One region of the Streptomyces sp. NPDC057474 genome, then DNA from elsewhere that is predicted to be linked to it. Evidence: riboswitches for the same ligand, from Rfam matches in the RefSeq annotation. Region 1 holds a riboswitch; each other region holds the start of a gene.
The links. A riboswitch is a leader RNA that binds a small molecule or an ion and turns the genes downstream of it on or off. The one in region 1 is predicted to bind thiamine pyrophosphate.

Region 1 (6,309 bases):
GCTTCGAAGCCGCGGCGGAACGACAGGGTCACATAGGTCTGCCCGGTCGCGAACCCGATCGCGCCCAGCGCGATGACGATCACGTTGGGGATCAGTACACCGAGGACGACACAGAGGAAACCGGCGAAGGCGAGCAGCCGCCAGCGCAGGCGCGCCTTGTACTGCAGCAGCACCTCACCCAGCAGCCACAACGCGACGACGCCGAACGCGATGTAGAGGACCGTCCAGCCCATGTACGCCCCTCTCCCTGTAGCCGCTACGCAGTGTGTCGTACGCGAGTGCGACCGGTCTAGGCCCGTGATGGATGGTGCGGGCCCAGGTTCTCGTAGATTTCCAGTGTCGCGGTGGAGTTGTTCAGAGTGATGAAGTGAAGTCCGGGGACTCCCTCTTCCAGCAGCCTCGCGCAGAACTCCGTGGCGAACTCGATGCCAATGGAGCGTACAGCGACCGGATCGTCTTTGGCTGTGACGATCCGCTCTTTCAGGGCGTCCGGGATGGCGGCGTTGCTGAGTTGCGGCAACCGTTCCAGCATCTTCACGCTGGTGACGGGCATGACCTCGGGAATGACGGGGGTTTCACAGCCGGCCTTGGCTACCGCGTCCCTCAGACGCAGGTACGAGTCCGGGTGGAAGAACATCTGCGTGATCGCGTAGTCGGCGCCGGCGCGGCACTTGTCGACGAAGCGCGCCACGTCGCTGTCCCAGTCCGGGGAACGGGGGTGCATCTCCGGGAAGGCCGCGACGCCGACGCAGAAGTCGCCCGATTCCTTGATGAGTTGGACGAGTTCGGCGGCGTACGTCAGGCCCTGCGGATGCGCGACCCACTCGCCCATGGGGTCGCCGGGCGGGTCGCCGCGGACCGCGAGCATGTTGCGGATCCCGGCGTCCGCGTACTGGCCGATGATGTTGCGCAGCTCGGCGATGGAGTGGCTGACGGCGGTGAGATGGGCGACCGGGGTGAGGGTGGTGTCGGCGGCGATCTGCTCGGTCGCCTTCACCGTGCCGGCCCGGGTGGAGCCGCCCGCGCCGTACGTCACGGAGACGAAGCTGGGGGCGACCGCCTCGATCCTGCGGAGGGCGTTCCACAGGTTCCGCTCGCCCTTCTCCGTCTTGGGCGCCCAGAACTCGAACGAGTACGTGGTCTTGCCCGTGGCGAGCATGTCACGCACGGTGCGTGCGCGATCAGTCCTGGTGGAAGCGGTTCCTAGGGCCATACCGGCAGGTTAGTCAGGTCGGGGCCGTCCCCCAACCAGAGCTGGGATTTTTGTCCGTTTTGCCGACCTGCTGTCCACGCCTCGGACAGCCGCGGGCCGGGAGCGGGGGCCGCCTAGAGGGCGCCGAGGCGCTTGGTGAACTCCGCCGCGGCGGCTCCGGGGTCGTCGGCCTCCGTGATCGCCCGGACGACGACGGCCCGGCGGGCGCCCGCCTCGACGACCTCGTCGAGGTTGCCGAGGTCGATGCCGCCGATGGCGAACCAGGGGCGGTCGGTGCCGAGGGCGGCGGTGTACCGGACGAGGTCCAGGCCGGGGGCGTGGCGGCCGGGCTTGGTGGGGGTGGGCCAGCAGGGGCCCGTGCAGAAGTAGTCCACGCCCTCCTGGACGGCCGCGGCGACGGCCTCCCGTTCGGCGTGGGTGGAGCGGCCTATGAGGACGTCCTCACCGAGGACTGCGCGGGCGGCGGGGACCGGGAGATCGCCCTGGCCGAGGTGCAGCACGTCCGAACCGATGGCGTGCGCGATGTCCGCGCGGTCGTTGACGGCGAGCAGCTTGCCGTGCCGCCGGCACGCGTCCGCGAAGACCTGGAGGTGCTCCAGTTCCTCTGCGGCCTCCATGCCCTTGTCGCGGAGCTGCACGATGTCCACGCCACCGCTCAGGACCGCGTCCAGGAACTCCGGCAGGTCGCCCTGGCGCTCACGGGCGTCCGTGCAGAGGTAGAGCCGGGCGTCGGCGAGCTGTGCGGCGGCGTCGGGCATGCGCGGGTCCCCCGTTGGCGGTGCGTTGTCGGTGCGGCGTACGGGGCCGGGACCCTCGCGGGCCCCGGCTCCCGTACGCCGCACAGGCGGCTGTGTCACGAATCTCTCGGATGTTCCCGGTCAGACGGCGAGCGCCTGGGCGCGGCGCTTCACCTCCGTGCCGCGATTCTCGCTCAGGGCCTGGGCCGGGGTTCCGGGCAGGCTCGGGTCCGGAGTGAAGAGCCACTCCAGCATCTCTTCGTCGGTGAAGCCGTCGTCCCTCAGCAGGGTCAAGGTGCCGGTCAGGCCCTTGACCACCTTGTCCTCGTCGATGAAGGCGGCGGGGACGTGCAGCGCGCGGTTCTCACCACGGCGTACGGCGATGAGCTGGCCTTCCTTCACCAGCTGCCGTACGCGCGTCACCTCGACGTCCAGCATCTCTGCGATGTCGGGGAGCGTCAGCCACGCGGGGACGAGAGCATCGATCTTTGCGTCAATCTCGGTCACGTCACCAAGACTGCCATCTACGACTGACACTGGGTAGCCGAGCCGCCTTCGACGGGGGCCGACAGAGGGGTACGGAGAGCGCTGAGCAGCGGGAAAGAGGGGCTGCCCTACGCCGTCGCCGCCTTCAGGGGCCTGGCCGGGTCCGCCAGCAGTTCCGGGTTCAACGGTGTGCCCGCCTCGATCAGCCGGCGGCCCTGGGCCAGGTCCCGGGGGCGGCCCACCGCCAGCAGGGCGATCAGTCGGCGCTCCCGGAGCCAGCACACCGACCAGGCGGCGCCGGTGGGGTCACCGCGCCAGAGGGTGGTGTCGGCGGAGGCGTGGTCGCCGGCGTACTGGACGAAGCGGCCGAACTGTTCGGACCAGAAGTAGGGGACGGGGTCGTAGGCCTCGGGGGTCTCGCCGACGATGTTCGCGGCGACCGTGCGGGGTCCCTGGAGGGCGTTGTCCCAGTGGTGGACGAGGAGGCGTCGGCCGTACCTGCCCGAGGGGAAGGAGGCGCAGTCGCCGACGGCGTAGACGTCCGGCGCGGAGGTGCGCAGGTGGTCGTCGGCCAGCACCTCGCCGTGTGCGCCCAGCTCGATGCCCGAGTCCGCCAGCCAGGCCGTCGCCGGGCGCGCGCCGATCCCCACGACGACCGCGCCGGCCGGCACCCGGGTTCCGTCGTCCAGGACCGCCGTCCCGGGCTCGACGCGGGCCACGCGCGCGTGGGTGCGCAGGGTGGTCCCGTTGTCGGCGTACCAGGCGGTCATCGGCGCGGCCACCTCCGCCGGGAGCGCGCCCGCGAGGGGGCGGTCGGCCGCCTCGACGACCGTCACCGCACAGCCCGCCTCGCGCGCGGCCGTGGCGAACTCGGCGCCGATCCAGCCCGCGCCCACGACGACGATGTCGTGCTGCTGGGCCAGCACGGGCCGCAGCCGCACGGCGTCGTCCAGGGTCCGCAGCAGATGCACCCCGGGCACGCCCTCGACGCCCGGCAGCCGGATCGGTTCCGCACCGGTCGCGAGGACGAGGAGGTCGTACGGGACGGGCCCGGCGGCCGTGTCGAGTTCGTGCTCGGCGGGGCGCAGGCCCGACACCTCGCGGCCCAGCCGGAGTTCGATGCCGAGCGCCTCGAAGTCGACGTCGAAGGCGGAGCCCTCGGCCGTGCCGAGCAGCACGGCCTTGGACAACGGCGGCCGGTCGTACGGCTGGTGCGGCTCGGCGCCGATCAGCGTCACGTCGCCGGTGAAGCCCTGTTCGCGCAGAGCGACCGCGGTCTGCACCCCGGCCATGCCCGCGCCCACGACGACCACGCGCCGCGCCGGCGTTCCGCCCCTTTGTTGCGTCTGCTCGCTCACCCGATCACCATAGACAACTGACATTCAGTCAGTCAGCCGGTGGGACGACGGTCGCTCTCCCCGAGCCGGTCCACGCTCTCGTCGACCTGCTCCACCACGCTCGTCCCGCTGCCCGGCTGCGACTCCCACTCCCAGGTCTCCTCCAGGCGGAGCCGCCCGTCGGCCAGCTCGACCACCAGGGACCGGCAGTGCCCGGACGCGGTGGTCCCGTCGGTCTTCAGCTGCACGTACCGGAAGTCCAGCCGGTCCCCCGCGCGCGTGCCCACGAGGTGACCGCGCACGACGTCGCCGCCCGCGTACTCGGCCCAGATCTCGCCGTCCTTCTCGTGGTACGCGAACCGGGTGCGGGTGCCCACCTGACCTGGGGCCTGGTCCGCGACGGGGGCGAGGACGAGACCGTCGAGCGAGCGGGGCATCAACGGGGGCTCCCTTACTGGGGCGGGCGGGCCGGGCTAGGGTGGCCAGCGTAAGCACTCGCGGGAGCCCGGCGCACCGGGCTGAGAGGGAGGCTGGCGGCCTCCGACCGTACGAACCTGATCCGGGTCATGCCGGCGAAGGGAGGGGCTGGACGCCCATGTCGCGTACGCACACGTCAGACGTCCTCGTCGTGGGGGGCGGAATCATCGGGCTCGTCACGGCGTGGCGGGCCGCGCGGCGCGGGTTCGCCACGGCCGTGGTCGATCCCGAGCCCGGCGGCGGAGCCGCGCAGGTGGCGGCCGGGATGCTCGCCGCGGTCACCGAACTGCACTACGGCGAGCAGACGCTGCTGGGGCTCAACCTGGAGTCCGCGCGCCGCTACCCGGACTTCGCGGCCGAGTTGACGGAGGCGACCGGCCTCGGCCTCGGCTACCGCCGCTCCGGCACGCTCGCCGTCGCGCTCGACGCCGACGACCGCGCCCACTTGCGCGAACTGCACGCCCTGCAGCGCCGGTCGGGCCTGGACTCGCAGTGGCTGAGCGGCCGCGACTGCCGCCGCCTGGAGCCGATGCTCGCGCCGGGCGTGCGCGGCGGACTGCGGGTCGACGGGGACCACCAGATCGACCCGAGGCGGCTCTCCAGGGCCCTCGTCGCGGCCTGCGAGGGCGCCGGGGTGGTGTTCCACCGGACCTGGGCCGAGGAGCTGTCGGTGGTCCGGGAGCGGACCGTCGGGGTCAGGGTCGGCGACGGTGACCGGCTGTCCGCCGGGCAGATCGTCCTCGCCGCCGGCAGCCTCAGCGGTCGGCTCGCCGGGGTCCCGGACGACGTACTGCCGCCGGTGCGGCCGGTGAAGGGGCAGGTGCTGCGGCTGACCGTGCCGAAGCCGTACGCGCCCTTCCTGAGCCGTACCGTGCGGGCCGTGGTGCGCGGCAGCCACGTCTACCTGGTGCCGCGCGAGAACGGCGAACTCGTCGTCGGCGCGACCAGCGAGGAACAGGGCTGGGACACCACGGTGACCGCGGGCGGGGTGTACGAACTGCTGCGGGACGCCCATGAACTCGTCCCCGGGATCACCGAACTCCCGCTCACCGAGACCCGCGCGGGCCTGCGCCCCGCCTCCCCCGACAACGCGCCGCTCCTCGGTCCCACCGGACTCGACGGCCTGCTCCTCGCGACCGGCCACCACCGCAACGGGGTGCTCCTCACCCCGGTCACCGGCGACGTCATGGCCCATGTCCTCGCCACCGGTGAACTGCCGGAAGAGGCACGCGACTTCACCCCCCTGCGGTTTCGCGCCGGCGCGGCCCGCGAACTCCTGGAGCAGCCCGTATGAGCGCCGCCACCGGGACACTGACCATCCTCGTCAACGGGGAGCGGTGGCAGGTCGCCCCCGGCACGGCCCTCGACACGCTCGTGCGGACACTCACCGCGTCCCCCTCCGGGGTCGCCGCCGCGCTCAACGAAACCGTCGTCCCGCGCGCGCGGTGGACGACCACCGCCCTCTGTGAGGGGGACCGCGTCGAGGTTCTCACCGCCGTCCAAGGAGGCTGATCCCATGGCAGACGACCCCTTCGTCCTCGGCGGTACGACCTACTCGTCCCGCCTGATCATGGGCACCGGCGGGGCGCCCAGTCTCGACGTCCTGGAGCGCGCGCTGGTGGCCTCCGGCACGGAGCTGACGACGGTCGCGATGCGCCGCGTGAACGCCACCGTGCACGGCTCGGTCCTGTCCGTGCTCGACAGGCTGGGCATCCGGGTGCTGCCCAACACGGCCGGCTGCTTCACGGCGGGCGAGGCCGTGCTGACCGCCCGTCTCGCGCGCGAGGCGCTCGGTACGTCCCTGGTCAAGCTGGAGGTCATCGCCGACGAGCGCACACTGCTGCCCGACCCGATCGAGCTGCTCGACGCCGCCGAGACGCTCGTCGACGACGGTTTCACCGTGCTGCCGTACACGAACGACGATCCCGTGCTCGCGCGGAGGCTGGAGGACGTGGGCTGTGCCGCGATCATGCCGCTCGGGTCGCCCATCGGGTCCGGGCTCGGCATCCGCAACCCGCACAACTTCCAGCTGATCGTCGAGCACGCGCGCGTGCCGGTG
Region 2 (6,309 bases), on a different contig from region 1:
CGCCAGCTGCCGTCGAGCAGCCGCGTCTCCGGGCCGCGGAGACTCATGTCCCGCCGCGTACGACGCCCTCGAAGGCTCCGGCTCCTCCCGTGCAGCCACGTACTTCGCCGGGCGAGGAGAACGTGCGATGTCCCGAGCCTCCCGCGACACAGATGCGGACGCAGTCACCGGCCCTGCCACAGGCGCAGCCACCGGCACCGCCGCCCCGGGGCAGGGCGCAGGCGGCGGGGCCCGTCCGCCCCGTGCCGTCTCACGGACACGGTCCTGGAAGGGGAGCGCGCATCCCGTCCCCGGCATCGCCGACCGTGTCGGAGGCGAACTCCGGCACCCTGATCGGCTCCGTGCAGCGGGCGATGCGGCTGCTGGAGGCCGTCGCAGCGCGGGAGCACGGGGCGCCCGCCAAACAGTTGGCGCGGGACGCCGGGCTCGCGCTGCCCACGGCGTACCACCTGCTCCGCACCCTGGTGCACGAGGGCTATCTGCACCGGGAGAAGGGCCTGTTCTTCCTCGGCGAGGCGGCCGAGCGGCTGAGTAGCAGCGGAGCACAGCAGAAACGTCGCAGCACGGTGGGCGAGGCCCTGGCGCACTGGCGGGACGCCCTCGGCGTACCCGTCTACTTCGCGATCTACCGGGACGGCGAGATCGAGGTCATGTGCGTCGCCGACAGCCCGAACACCCCGGCCGTCGAGGAGTGGGCCGATTTCCGTGAGACGGGTCACGCACACGCCATCGGGCAGTGTCTGCTGTCCCAACTGAGCGACGAGGCCCGCCGCGACCACCTGGACCGCTATCCGGTGCAGTCGCTCACCCCGTACACGGTCCGTGACGACGAGACGCTGCTACGGCGCCTGGATCGGATCGGGCGGATGGAACCGGTCGTCGAGCGGCAGGAGTACGCCCTCGGGACGGTCTCCGCCGCGATTCCCATCACCGCGGGGACGACCGCCGGGACCCTTGCCATCTCGCTGCCCTCGCATCAGGCGGACAGGCTGCTGCCCGCCGCCCATCAATTGCAGACCGAGATCGGAAAGCTACTAGGGACACTCGCGATCTCTATCAGCATCTGAAAAATCACTCCTTGTGATCTCCCGTGTACTTTCAGCAAACTTCCAGGGGTGTCAGGCGGATGATTCCTGGCCAGTCGACGAACACGGCGGGGTAGGCGATGCGCGAGTCGGTACAGGCAGAGGTCATGATGAGCTTCCTCGTCTCGGAGGAGCTCTCCTTCCGCATCCCGGTGGAGCTGCGTTACGAGACCTGCGATCCCTATGCCGTGCGGCTGACCTTCCACCTGCCCGGCGATGCTCCGGTGACCTGGGCGTTCGGGCGGGAGCTGCTCATCGACGGCGTGGGGCGGCCATGCGGGGACGGGGACGTCCACATCGCGCCCGCCGATCCGGAGACGTTCGGCGAAGTCCTGATCCGGCTTCAGGTGGGGACCGACCAGGCGATGTTCCGGGTCGGGACAGCGCCCCTGGTGGCCTTCCTGGACCGTACGGACAAGCTGGTGCCGCTCGGGCAGGAGCGTTCCCTCGCCGACTTCGACACGCTGCTCGACGAGGCTCTGGACCGCATCCTGGCGGAAGAGCAGAGCGCGGGCTGAACCGTTACGGCGCCAGGGTGCCGTAACGCTTCAGCGCTTCCGGCGGCGGCCTCTTCCCCCACGTGCCGGAGCGGGGACGGCCGCCGCTTGCGGGGCACCCGGGCGGTCGGCCGAGACGACCAGGGCGGCCAGCGCGGTGGTCACCGGCACCGAGGCCACCAGGCCGATCGAGCCGATGAGCGTGCGCACGATCTCCTCGGCGACGAGCTCGCTGTTGGCGACCGTGCCGACACTGCTCTGTGCGATCGAGAAGAGCAGCAGCAACGGCAGTGCGGCGCCGGCGTAGGCGAGGACGAGGGTGTTGACCACCGAGGCGATGTGGTCCCGGCCGATCCGGATACCCGCGCGGTACAGCCCCCGCCAGCCCATCGCCGGATTGGCCTCGTGCAGCTCCCAGACCGCCGACGTCTGTGTGACCGTAACGTCGTCGAGCACACCGAGCGAACCGATGATGACGCCCGCGAGCAGCAGACCGCTCATGTCGATCGTCGGGTACAGCCCATGGATCAGGCCGGTGTTGTCGTCCGTGTTGCCGGTCAGATAGGCCCAGCCGATGAACAGCGAGCCCAACAGGCCGATCAGCAGCAGCGAGATCAGGGTGCCGATCACCGCGACCGATGTGCGGGCCGAGAGCCCGTGGCACATGTACAGCGCGATCAGCATGATGGCGCTCGCCCCGACCACCGCCACCACCAGCGGATTCGAGCCCTGCAGGATGGCCGGCAGGATGAAGAGGGTCAGCACCAGGAAACTGATGGCCAGTGCGACCAGGGCCATGACACCGCGCAGCCGACCCACCACCACGACGACGAGCGCGAAGATCCCGGCGAGCAGCGCCATCGGGACCTTCCGGTTCACATCGGTGACCGAGTACTGCAGGTCCTTGGGTGCGGCGGGTTCGTACGCGACTACGACCTCCTGGCCCTGCTCCAACTGCCGTGACTGGTCCGGCTGAACGATCTCCGTGAACGTTCGGCCCTTGTCGTCGCCGGTGTCGACCCGGATCGTGGCCTTCTTGCAGGTGCCGTTCGCTTGTTGCTGGGCGGACGAGCCCTCGGCGGTGGACGTGTCGCCGGTCGGGGTGTCTCCCGACGCGTTCACCGACGAGCAGTCGACCTCTTCGACCTTGGTGACGGTGGCCTGTTGCGTCTGCCGATCGAAGCCCACCCCGGTGCGCTCGTGCGCCGGGGCGCCGCCGGGCCAGAGAACGACGAGGCCCACGACGACCGCGGTCGCGAAGGGGATCAGCACCGCCGCGATGACCTTGCGAAGGTGCTGCGAAACAGGCGCGGCGGGCCCGTGGCTGTGGGAATGGCCGTGGCCGCCGGCGGAGGACGGGCCTTGGCCATGTCCGTCACCGGGGCCATGGCCGCCTCCAGAGCCGTGGCCACCCCCGGAACCGTGGCTGCCGCCGGAACCGTAGCCGTGGCCACAGTCGGATCCATGCCCATGGCCGTTTCCGGGGCCATGGCCGTGGGGCGGCTCGGGGGGCGGAGGCGGGGGCTGCTGCGTCGTGGTCACCGACCGATCATCGCAAGAACGAGCGATGCCCACTGTTCACCGCGCCACATCTGCCGCTAGCGTGGAGGCACCTTTGCACACGCGGGAGCTCGGAGCACCGGGCTGAGAGGGCGCTGACCTCCGCAGACGCGATGTTTCACGTGGAACATCGTCGGGCGGAAATCGCTGCGTCGACCGCTGAACCTGTTACCGGGTAATGCCGGCGTAGGGAGTAGGTCTCATGACCATCGAGGACACACGCACGCCTGCCTCCAGCCAGACGGACGGGACATCTGCCTCGTCCGAGGGCGAAACGAACCAGGGCGAACAGCCTCTGGAGGCCGGGAAGTCCATCGGCTGGCACAAGGCGTACATCGAGGGTTCGCGCCCCGATCTGCGGGTGCCGGTCCGCCAGGTGCACCTCACCAACGGGCAGTCCGTCACCCTGTACGACACCTCCGGCCCGTACACCGATCCGTCAGCGGAGACCGACGTCAGGCGGGGACTGCTACCCCTTCGCGGGAACTGGATCACAGCCCGGGGAGACACCGAGGAGTACGCGGGCCGTCCCGTCCGCCCCGAGGACGACGGGATCAAGCACACCTCGCCGCGTGGCGGGCTGCGCAACCTCGACGCGGTTTTCCCGGGGCGGCCGCGACTGCCGCGCCGGAGCTGTGACGGCCGGCCGGTGACCCAGCTCGCGTACGCACGACGCGGGGAGATCACCCCCGAGATGGAGTACGTGGCCGTACGGGAGAACGTCTCGCCGGAGGTCGTCCGCGAGGAGATCGCCGCGGGCAGGGCCGTACTGCCCGCGAACGTGAACCACCCGGAGATCGAGCCGATGATCATCGGTAAACGGTTCCTCGTGAAGGTCAACGCCAACATCGGCAACTCCGCGGTCTCCTCCTCCATCGAGGAGGAGGTCGAAAAGATGACCTGGGCGACCCGCTGGGGCGCCGACACGGTCATGGACCTGTCCACCGGCCGGAACATCCACACCACTCGCGAATGGGTGCTGCGCAACTCCCCCGTCCCCATCGGCACGGTGCCGCTCTATCAGGCGCTGGAGAAGGTAGACGGCAAGGCCGAGGAGCTGACCTGGGAGATCTACAGGGACACGGTCATCGAGCAGGCCGAACAGGGCGTGGACTACATGACGGTCCACGCGGGCGTGCGCCTCGCGTATGTGCCGCTCACCGCGAACCGCAAGACCGGCATCGTCTCGCGCGGCGGCTCGATCATGGCGGCCTGGTGCCTGGCGCACCACAAGGAGTCGTTCCTCTACGAGAACTTCGAGGAACTGTGCGAGATCCTCGCCGCCTACGACGTCACATACTCGCTCGGCGACGGCCTTCGGCCGGGCTCCATCGCGGACGCCAACGACGAGGCGCAGTTCGCGGAGTTGCGCACGCTCGGGGAACTCAACCGGATCTCGAAGCGTTTCAATGTGCAGACCATGATCGAGGGCCCGGGACATGTCCCGATGCACAAGATCAAGGAGAACATCGACCTGCAGCAAGAGATCTGCGATGAGGCTCCGTTCTATACGCTCGGCCCGCTGACCACGGACGTCGCACCGGCGTACGACCACATCACCTCAGGCATAGGGGCCGCGATGATCGCGTGGTGGGGCACTGCGATGCTCTGCTACGTGACGCCCAAGGAGCACTTGGGGCTGCCCAATCGTGACGACGTGAAGACCGGCGTCATCACCTACAAGATCGCGGCCCATGCGGCGGACATCGCCAAGGGACATCCGGGCGCACAGGAGTGGGACGACGCGTTGTCGGACGCCCGCTTCGAGTTCCGCTGGGAGGACCAGTTCAACCTGGCCCTCGACCCCGACACGGCCCGTGAGTTCCACGACGAGACCCTCCCGGCCGAGCCGGCCAAGACGGCCCACTTCTGCTCCATGTGCGGACCCAAGTTCTGTTCGATGAAGATCTCCCAGGACATCCGTCGTGAACACGGCGGTTCCCGGGGTGAGATCGAGGCGGGTATGGCTCAGAAGGCCAAGGAGTTCGCGGAGGCGGGGAACCGGGTCTATCTGCCGATGGCGGACTGAGACGCGTCGGCGCCGAGAGTCGCGCGGACGGCGGCCGTGGTCCGGTCGTGCTGCCGCTGCCGCTGCCGCTGCCGCTGCCCGTGCGACGAGCGGTGCTCTTCCGGCCGGTTGCCGGGAGAGCCCGCCGCCGCGGGTGGGGGGTGCCGTGGGGCTGTTCCGGCCGAGGGCCGGATCGTGCCGGGTGGCCGCCGAAGCCCGGTGGTTTCCGGGGCGGCGGCCGGAGCCCGGGCGCTACTCGGGATGGTGCTCAGGGCCGCCGAAGTCCGGGCTCGAGAAGTCCGGGCTGCTGTAGCTGGGGCGGGAACCGGTGCTGCCGCTGTCCGGGCTGCTGCTGAAGCTCGGGCGGTTGTAGCCGAGGTGCGGCATGCGGCTGGGCGGGGCCGGCCGGTCCGGCTCGCTCCGCGCCGCCGGGCCCGCATTCGCCAGGGCGTCGCGGAGGAACGGCAGGATGCCGCGCTCCCGGAGCGCTTCGCGCCAGGCTTCCCTGGCCCGGGTCACCTCCTCGTTCAGCTCGCTGCGCGTTCCGTCGTCCAGGAGGGCGGTGGCGTTGTTACGCAGGGCGGTGAGCAGGAGGCCGACGGCGGCCACCAGGATCGCCGCCGCGGTGACCGCGCCGAAGACCCACCCTGTGGTGAGGAGCGTCTCGGCGATCGCTCGCTCGGGGTCGAGGACCTTCATGCCGTACCCCACGAGCAGGAAGAGCACCGCGGCGGTTCCGGCCAGGACGGGAGCGAGCACCGCGGCGACGGCACCGGCGCCCGCGCCGGCCGCCTCGGTGACCTCGCCGACGGTGGCCGCGAGTCCCACCGCGGTGCCGTCCGGTTCGCTGGAGCCGGATGCCGTCCCCTCATGGGCGGGTGCGGTGGCCGACGACGGGCTGCGGAATTCGTCGCGGACCTTTACGTAGTACTGGTATTCGGTCGTCGCGGCGGCCGTGATGATCGCCGTGGCGTTGAGGGCCATGGTGCGCAGCTGTTCGGGGTTGAGCCGCTGGAGGCCGGCGGCGAATTCCGGGCGGTGTGGTGCGGAGCGCAGCGCCTCGCCGAGGATCCGCTCGTACTCCTGGCGGTCCTCACTGAGCAGGTGCTGCGGAACGCTGTTCATGTGCATCCCCCGATGCTCCGTAGGGCTTGTGGCT
Region 3 (6,309 bases), on a different contig from region 1:
AGTACGAGCCTCCGCGGGTCTGGGGCATGAGGGGCGTCGACGGCCCCGTCCGCGGTCACGTCCACGGCGAGATCATCCCCCTCGACGACGGCCGCCGCTCCCGCGTCACCGTCGAGGTCGGCTTCGACGGCAAGGGCATAGGCAAGGTCCTCGTCCCCCTCGTCGTCCGCCCCCAGATCCGCAAGGAACTACCCCGCAACGAGCAACACCTCAAGGACCAGCTGGAGCACACCGCGGCGTAGCTCCCGCGCGACGGCCGGCGCCCGCCACCGCATGGCCCGGTGCCACGGCACAGCTGTGGCCGCAGGTACACCTCAAATGATCTGCGACACTGGGAGGGTTATGCCTGCACCCGGAGAACTCACATTCGTCGCCCCCCGCGGAGCCAAGAAGCCGCCGCGGCATCTTGCTGATCTTTCGCCTGTGGAGCGTAAGGAGGCTGTTGCCGCGATCGGGGAGAAGCCGTTTCGTGCCAAGCAGCTCTCGCAGCACTACTTCGCGCGGTACGCGCACGACCCGGAGCAGTGGACCGACATCCCCGCGGGTGCGCGCACGAAGCTTCAGGAGGCCTTGCTTCCGGACCTGATGACGGTCGTGCGGCATCTGTCGACCGACCAGGAGACCACGCGCAAGACCCTGTGGCGGCTGTTCGACGGGACGCTCGTCGAGTCGGTGCTGATGCGGTACCCCGACCGGGTCACCATGTGCATCAGTTCGCAGGCCGGATGCGGGATGAACTGTCCCTTCTGCGCCACCGGGCAGGCCGGGCTCGACCGGAACCTGTCCACCGCCGAGATCGTCCATCAGATCGTCGACGGGATGCGGGCGCTCCGGGACGGAGAGATCCCCGGTGGGCCCGCGCGGCTCTCCAACATCGTCTTCATGGGAATGGGCGAGCCCCTCGCCAACTACAACCGGGTCGTCGGGGCCATTCGCCGGCTCACCGATCCGGAGCCGGACGGGCTGGGGCTGTCGCAGCGCGGGATCACCGTGTCCACGGTCGGGCTGGTGCCCGCCATCCACCGGTTCTCGGACGAAGGGTTCAAGTGCCGGCTCGCGATCTCACTGCATGCCCCCGACGACGAGCTGCGCGACACGCTCGTACCGGTGAACACGCGGTGGAAGGTGCGCGAGGTCCTGGACGCCGGGTGGGAGTACGCGGCCAGGTCCGGGCGTCGGCTGTCCATCGAGTACGCGCTGATCCGGGACATCAACGACCAGGCGTGGCGCGGTGACCGGCTGGGCCGGCTGCTCAAGGGCAAGCCGGTGCATGTGAATCTGATTCCGCTGAACCCGACTCCGGGGTCCAAGTGGACCGCTTCCCGGCCCGAGGACGAGAAGGCGTTCGTCGAGGCCATCGCCGCCCATGGGGTGCCGGTGACCGTACGGGACACCCGGGGGCAGGAGATCGACGGGGCGTGCGGCCAGCTGGCAGCCACCGAGCGGTAGACCGAGGGGCGGACCGCGGGGTAGCTCGTGGCCACCGGCAGGAGTCGGAATCCGGCCACGGGGTACTCTGACCTCCGTACACATCTTCATATTCCGACAGGGGAGCGCCACAGCGCTGAGAGTGCGGCAAGCGGGCCGCAGACCCTCTGAACCTCGCCCAGGTCATTCTGGGTAGGAAGTTCGGTCTTCACTCAAGCTGTTGCGCCCTGCCCGGGAGCCTTCGGAATCTCCGACGGTCCCGGGCAGGGCCGCGTCTCTTCCTGGTCACCCCCAGGAGGAATTCCGTGCACATCAGAACGTTCGTCGCCGCGGCCGTCGGCCTCGGGCTCGTCACGCTGTCCGCGTGCGGTTCCTCGTCCGACGACACCGGGTCGGGCGGCTCCAAGACCGTCACCCTCGTCAGCCACGGCTCCTTCGCCTACTCCAAGGACGTACTGAAGGCGTTCGAGAAGGAGTCCGGGTACAAGGTCAAGGTCCTCAAGAGCGGGGACGCGGGGCAGGCCGTCAACCAGGCGATCCTGACCAAGGACAACCCGCAGGGTGACGTCTTCTTCGGTGTCGACAACACGTTGCTGTCCCGCGCGCTCGACAACGGTCTCTTCCAGCCCTACGAGGCGAAGGGGCTCGACAAGGTCGGCGCCGAGTACCAGCTCGACAAGGACGAGCACCGGGTCACGCCCATCGACTCCGGTGACATCTGCGTCAACTACGACAAGGCGTACTTCAGCAAGAACAAGATCGAGCCGCCGCAGTCGTTCGACGATCTCGTCAAGCCCCAGTACAAGGACCTCCTCGTCACCGAGAACGCCTCCACCTCCTCGCCCGGCCTCGGATTCGTCCTCGGTACGGCCGCGAAGTACGGCGATGGGGGCGGGTGGGAGGGCTACTGGGAGAAGCTCAAGGCCAACGGCGTGAAGGTCGTCGACGGCTGGGAGCAGGCGTACTACCAGGAGTTCTCCGGGTCGACGGACGGCAAGAAGGCCGGCGGTGACCGGCCGCTCGTCGTGTCGTACGCCTCCTCGCCGCCGGCCGAGGTCGTCTACGCGGACCCGAAGCCGAAGACTGCGCCCACCGGGGTCGCGACCGGCACCTGCTTCCGGCAGATCGAGTTCGCGGGGCTGCTGAGCAACGCGAAGAACGCCGAGGGCGGCAAGGCGCTGATCGACTTCCTGATCTCGAAGAAGTTCCAGGAGGACATGCCGCTCAACATGTTCGTGTACCCGGTGGTCGAGGGTGCGTCCGTGCCCGCCGAGTTCACCGAGTACGGGCCCGCGGCGAAGGACCCCGAGACCATGGCGCCGGAGAAGATCGCCGAGAACCGTGACCAGTGGGTCAAGTCGTGGACCTCGCTCGTACTGAAGTAACCGAGGCGACCAAGGAGGCCGTGGCCGCACCGCGTGGACCCCGTCGGTCGGGGAGCGCGGCGCGGCTCGGGCTCATGGCGCTGCCCGTCGCGTTCTTCGGGGTGTTCTTCGCCTACCCCGTCGCCGCGATCGTCGTACGGGGGCTGAAGGTCGACGGGACCTGGGACCTCGGGCGGATCGGGGAGGTGCTGGGGGACTCCGGGATCCGGCACGTGCTGTGGTTCACCACCTGGCAGGCGCTTGTCTCGACCGCGCTCACGCTGCTGATCGCGCTCCCCGGCGCGTATGTGTTCGCGCGCTTCGATTTCAGGGGCAAGGACATTCTGCGGGCGGTCGTGACCGTGCCGTTCGTACTGCCGACCGTGGTCGTCGGTACGGCGTTCCTGGCGCTGGTCGGGCGCGGGGGGCTGTTCGACGAGCTGTGGGGCGTACGGCTGGACACGACGGTCTGGGCGATTCTGCTCGCGCATGTGTTCTTCAACTACGCGGTCGTCGTACGGACCGTCGGTGGGCTGTGGTCGCAGCTCGACCCGCGGCAGGAGGAGGCCGCGCGCATGCTCGGGGCATCGCCCCTGGCGGCCTGGCGGAGGGTCACGCTCCCGGCGCTCGCGCCCGCCGTGGCCGCCGCCGCGCTGATGGTCTTCCTCTTCACCTTCACCTCGTTCGGCGTGGTGCAGATCCTCGGCGGGCCGACCTTCTCGACGCTCGAAGTGGAGATCTACCGGCAGACCTCGGAGATCTTCGACCTGGCGACGGCCGCCGTGCTGACGCTCGTGCAGTTCGTCGCGGTCGGGCTGATCCTCGCCGTGCACGCGTGGACCGTACGACGGCGGGAGACCGCGCTGCGGCTGGTGGACGCGTCGCTCACGGCCCGGCGGCCGCGCGGGGCGGGCCAGTGGGCGCTGCTGGGCGGGGTCCTCGGCACCGTCGTCGTGCTGATCCTGCTGCCGCTGGGCGTGCTCGTGGAACGGTCGCTCGACGCCCCGGGCTTCGGCTACTACAAGGCGCTGACCAGCGGCGACAGTGGAATCTTCCTGGTGGCGCCGATCGAGGCGGTCGGCAACTCGCTCACGTACGCGCTCGCCGCGACCGCCATCGCCCTGGTGATCGGCGGGCTCGCCGCCGCCGCGCTCACGCGGCGGGCCGGCCGTCTCGTCCGGGGCTTCGACGCGCTGCTCATGCTGCCGCTCGGGGTGTCCGCGGTGACCGTCGGCTTCGGGTTCCTGATCGCGCTGGACGATCCGCCCCTGGATCTGCGGTCGTCCTGGATCCTGGTGCCGCTCGCCCAGGCTCTGGTGGGTGTGCCCTTCGTCGTACGGACCATGCTGCCCGTGCTGCGCGCGGTGGACGAACGGCTGCGGGAGGCGGCGGCCGTGCTCGGGGCGTCACCGTGGCGGGTGTGGCGTGAGGTCGATCTGCCGATGGTGCGGCGGGCGCTGTTGATCGCGGCCGGATTCGCCTTCGCCGTGTCGCTCGGGGAGTTCGGGGCGACCGTGTTCATCGCGCGCGCCGACAACCCGACGCTCCCGGTCGCCGTGGCACGGCTGCTCGGTCGTCCAGGCGACCTCAACTACGGCCAGGCAATGGCCCTTTCGACGATTCTGATGATGGTGTGCGCGGTGGCCCTGCTGGTGCTGGAGCGCCTCCGTACCGATCGCACGGGGGAGTTCTGATGTTGCTCAGGCTTGAGGACGCGACCGTACGGTTCGACGGGCGGCCCGTGCTCGACGCGGTCGATCTGGAGGTCGCCGAGCACGAGGTCGTGTGCGTGCTGGGGCCGAGCGGCAGCGGCAAGTCGACGCTGCTGCGGGTGGTCGCCGGGCTCCAACCACTGGATGGCGGGCGGGTGTTGCTCGGCGGGCGGGACCAGCGAGGCGTACCCGCGCACAAGCGCGGTGTCGGCCTGATGTTCCAGGATCATCAGCTGTTCCCGCAGCGGGACGTGGCCGGCAACGTCGCCTTCGGACCCCGTATGCACGGCGCTGCGAAGGGCGAACGGGCCGTACGTGTACGGGAGTTGCTGGAGCTGGTCGGGCTGCCCGGGGCCGCGCGCCGACGGGTCGGGGAGCTGTCCGGCGGTGAGCAGCAGCGGGTCGCGCTGGCCCGGGCCCTCGCCCCGCGCCCCCGGCTGTTGATGCTCGACGAGCCCCTCGGTCAGCTGGACCGGTCGCTGCGGGAGCGGCTGGTCGTCGAACTCCGGGAATTGTTCGGGGAGTTGGGGACGACCGTGCTGGCGGTCACGCACGACCAGGGTGAGGCCTTCGCGCTGGCCGACCGGGTCGTGGTGATGCGGGACGGGCGGATCGCCCAGTCCGGTACGCCTCTTGAGGTGTGGCAGCGGCCGGTGGACGAGTTCGTGGCCCGTTTCCTCGGCTTCGACAACGTGGTCGAGGCGACGGTGACCGGGGCGGTCGCGGACACGGCGTGGGGCAAGGTGCCGGTGCCGGAGGTCTCGCCGCAGGGGGCGTGCGCGCTGCTCGTGCGGCCCGCGGGGGTGCGGCTGGTCGACGTCGCCGACGGGCTGCGCTGCACCGTGGCCGCGCGTACGTTCCGGGGCACCCATGTCGCCGTGCACCTCCAGCCCGGGGGCGCGCCGCGACTGGAGGCGGCGTGCGCGCTGCGGGACGCGCCGGAGCCCGGGGACGAGGTCGGCGTGAGCTTCGACGCGGCCGAAATCGTCGTGCTGGGGGCCGGTCCGGCCGCATAAGGTCCGGCCCCATGGCGATGCGTACGCAAGGATCTCAGGCTTGGTACGACCGATACTGCGCGGAGATCGAGCTCCAGGTACGGCGGTTGAGGGACATCGTGACCTCCGGCGCCGATCTGTCGGCGACCGTGCCGACCTGTCCCGACCGGTCGCTGGAACAGCTTCTGCGGCACACCGGCGGCGCCCTGCGCTGGGTCGAACTGAACGTACGGACCCGGTCGAAGGAAGAGGTGCCCGAGCCGGACGTCGCGCTCTACGAGGGACCGGAGAAGCAGGGGAACCCGGCCGCGCTGGACGCGTGGCTCGCGGAGACCGGCGAGATGATCGTGGCCACGCTGCGCGAGGCGGGGCCCGAGGCGCCGGTGTGGTCGTGGGGTTGGGAGCACAGCGCGGGGTTCTGTGCCTGCCGGTTGGCCCATGAGCAGGTCATCCACGGCGCCGACGCCGCGCTCACCGTCGGCCGACTGGTCGAGGGTGGCGCCGGAGATCGCCGCCGACGCGATCGACGAGTGGCTGGAGATCGTCGAGTTCGTCCAGCGGACCAGGCCGCACGACGAGGCGGCCGAACTGCGCGGCCCGGGCCGCAGCATCCACCTCCACGCCACGGACACGTCCGCTGAAGTCGGCGCCGAGCGAAGTGAGATGGCGGCTTCCCCGCCCGAAGGGTGGGGGAGGGTCGTCGAGCTGACCGAGGACGTTGTGCGGTGGCGTCGCGGCCACGAGAAGGCGACGGTCGCGCTGCGCGGGCCCCTCACCGAGGTGCTGCTCGCCTTCTATCGCCGACTCCCG

Region 2: another riboswitch for thiamine pyrophosphate. It lies ahead of thiC (phosphomethylpyrimidine synthase ThiC); the one in region 1 lies ahead of thiO (glycine oxidase ThiO).
Region 3: another riboswitch for thiamine pyrophosphate. It lies ahead of ACFU53_RS19530 (thiamine ABC transporter substrate binding subunit); the one in region 1 lies ahead of thiO (glycine oxidase ThiO).

The regions. Positions count from the first base shown of each region.
Region 1 covers NZ_JBHVDX010000207.1:7,148-13,456, forward strand. The annotation lists gene ACFU53_RS37835 (hypothetical protein) at 1-233, opposite strand, end outside; gene metF (methylenetetrahydrofolate reductase [NAD(P)H]) at 290-1,213, opposite strand; gene thiE (thiamine phosphate synthase) at 1,327-1,971, opposite strand; gene ACFU53_RS37850 (Rv2175c family DNA-binding protein) at 2,092-2,457, opposite strand; gene ACFU53_RS37855 (NAD(P)/FAD-dependent oxidoreductase) at 2,565-3,794, opposite strand; gene ACFU53_RS37860 (hypothetical protein) at 3,827-4,210, opposite strand; TPP riboswitch at 4,261-4,371, shown strand; gene thiO (glycine oxidase ThiO) at 4,369-5,544, shown strand; gene thiS (sulfur carrier protein ThiS) at 5,541-5,762, shown strand; gene ACFU53_RS37875 (thiazole synthase) at 5,767-6,309, shown strand, end outside.
Region 2 covers NZ_JBHVDX010000023.1:48,624-54,932, reverse strand. The annotation lists gene ACFU53_RS09520 (IclR family transcriptional regulator) at 342-1,067, shown strand; gene ACFU53_RS09515 (SsgA family sporulation/cell division regulator) at 1,166-1,603, shown strand; gene ACFU53_RS09510 (YibE/F family protein) at 1,634-3,124, opposite strand; TPP riboswitch at 3,196-3,352, shown strand; gene thiC (phosphomethylpyrimidine synthase ThiC) at 3,345-5,171, shown strand; gene ACFU53_RS09500 (hypothetical protein) at 5,403-6,281, opposite strand.
Region 3 covers NZ_JBHVDX010000062.1:36,699-43,007, reverse strand. The annotation lists gene ACFU53_RS19540 (SRPBCC family protein) at 1-242, shown strand, start outside; gene rlmN (23S rRNA (adenine(2503)-C(2))-methyltransferase RlmN) at 343-1,449, shown strand; TPP riboswitch at 1,538-1,645, shown strand; gene ACFU53_RS19530 (thiamine ABC transporter substrate binding subunit) at 1,734-2,813, shown strand; gene ACFU53_RS19525 (ABC transporter permease) at 2,789-4,486, shown strand; gene ACFU53_RS19520 (ABC transporter ATP-binding protein) at 4,486-5,520, shown strand; partial or broken gene ACFU53_RS19515 (maleylpyruvate isomerase N-terminal domain-containing protein) at 5,538-6,309, shown strand, end outside.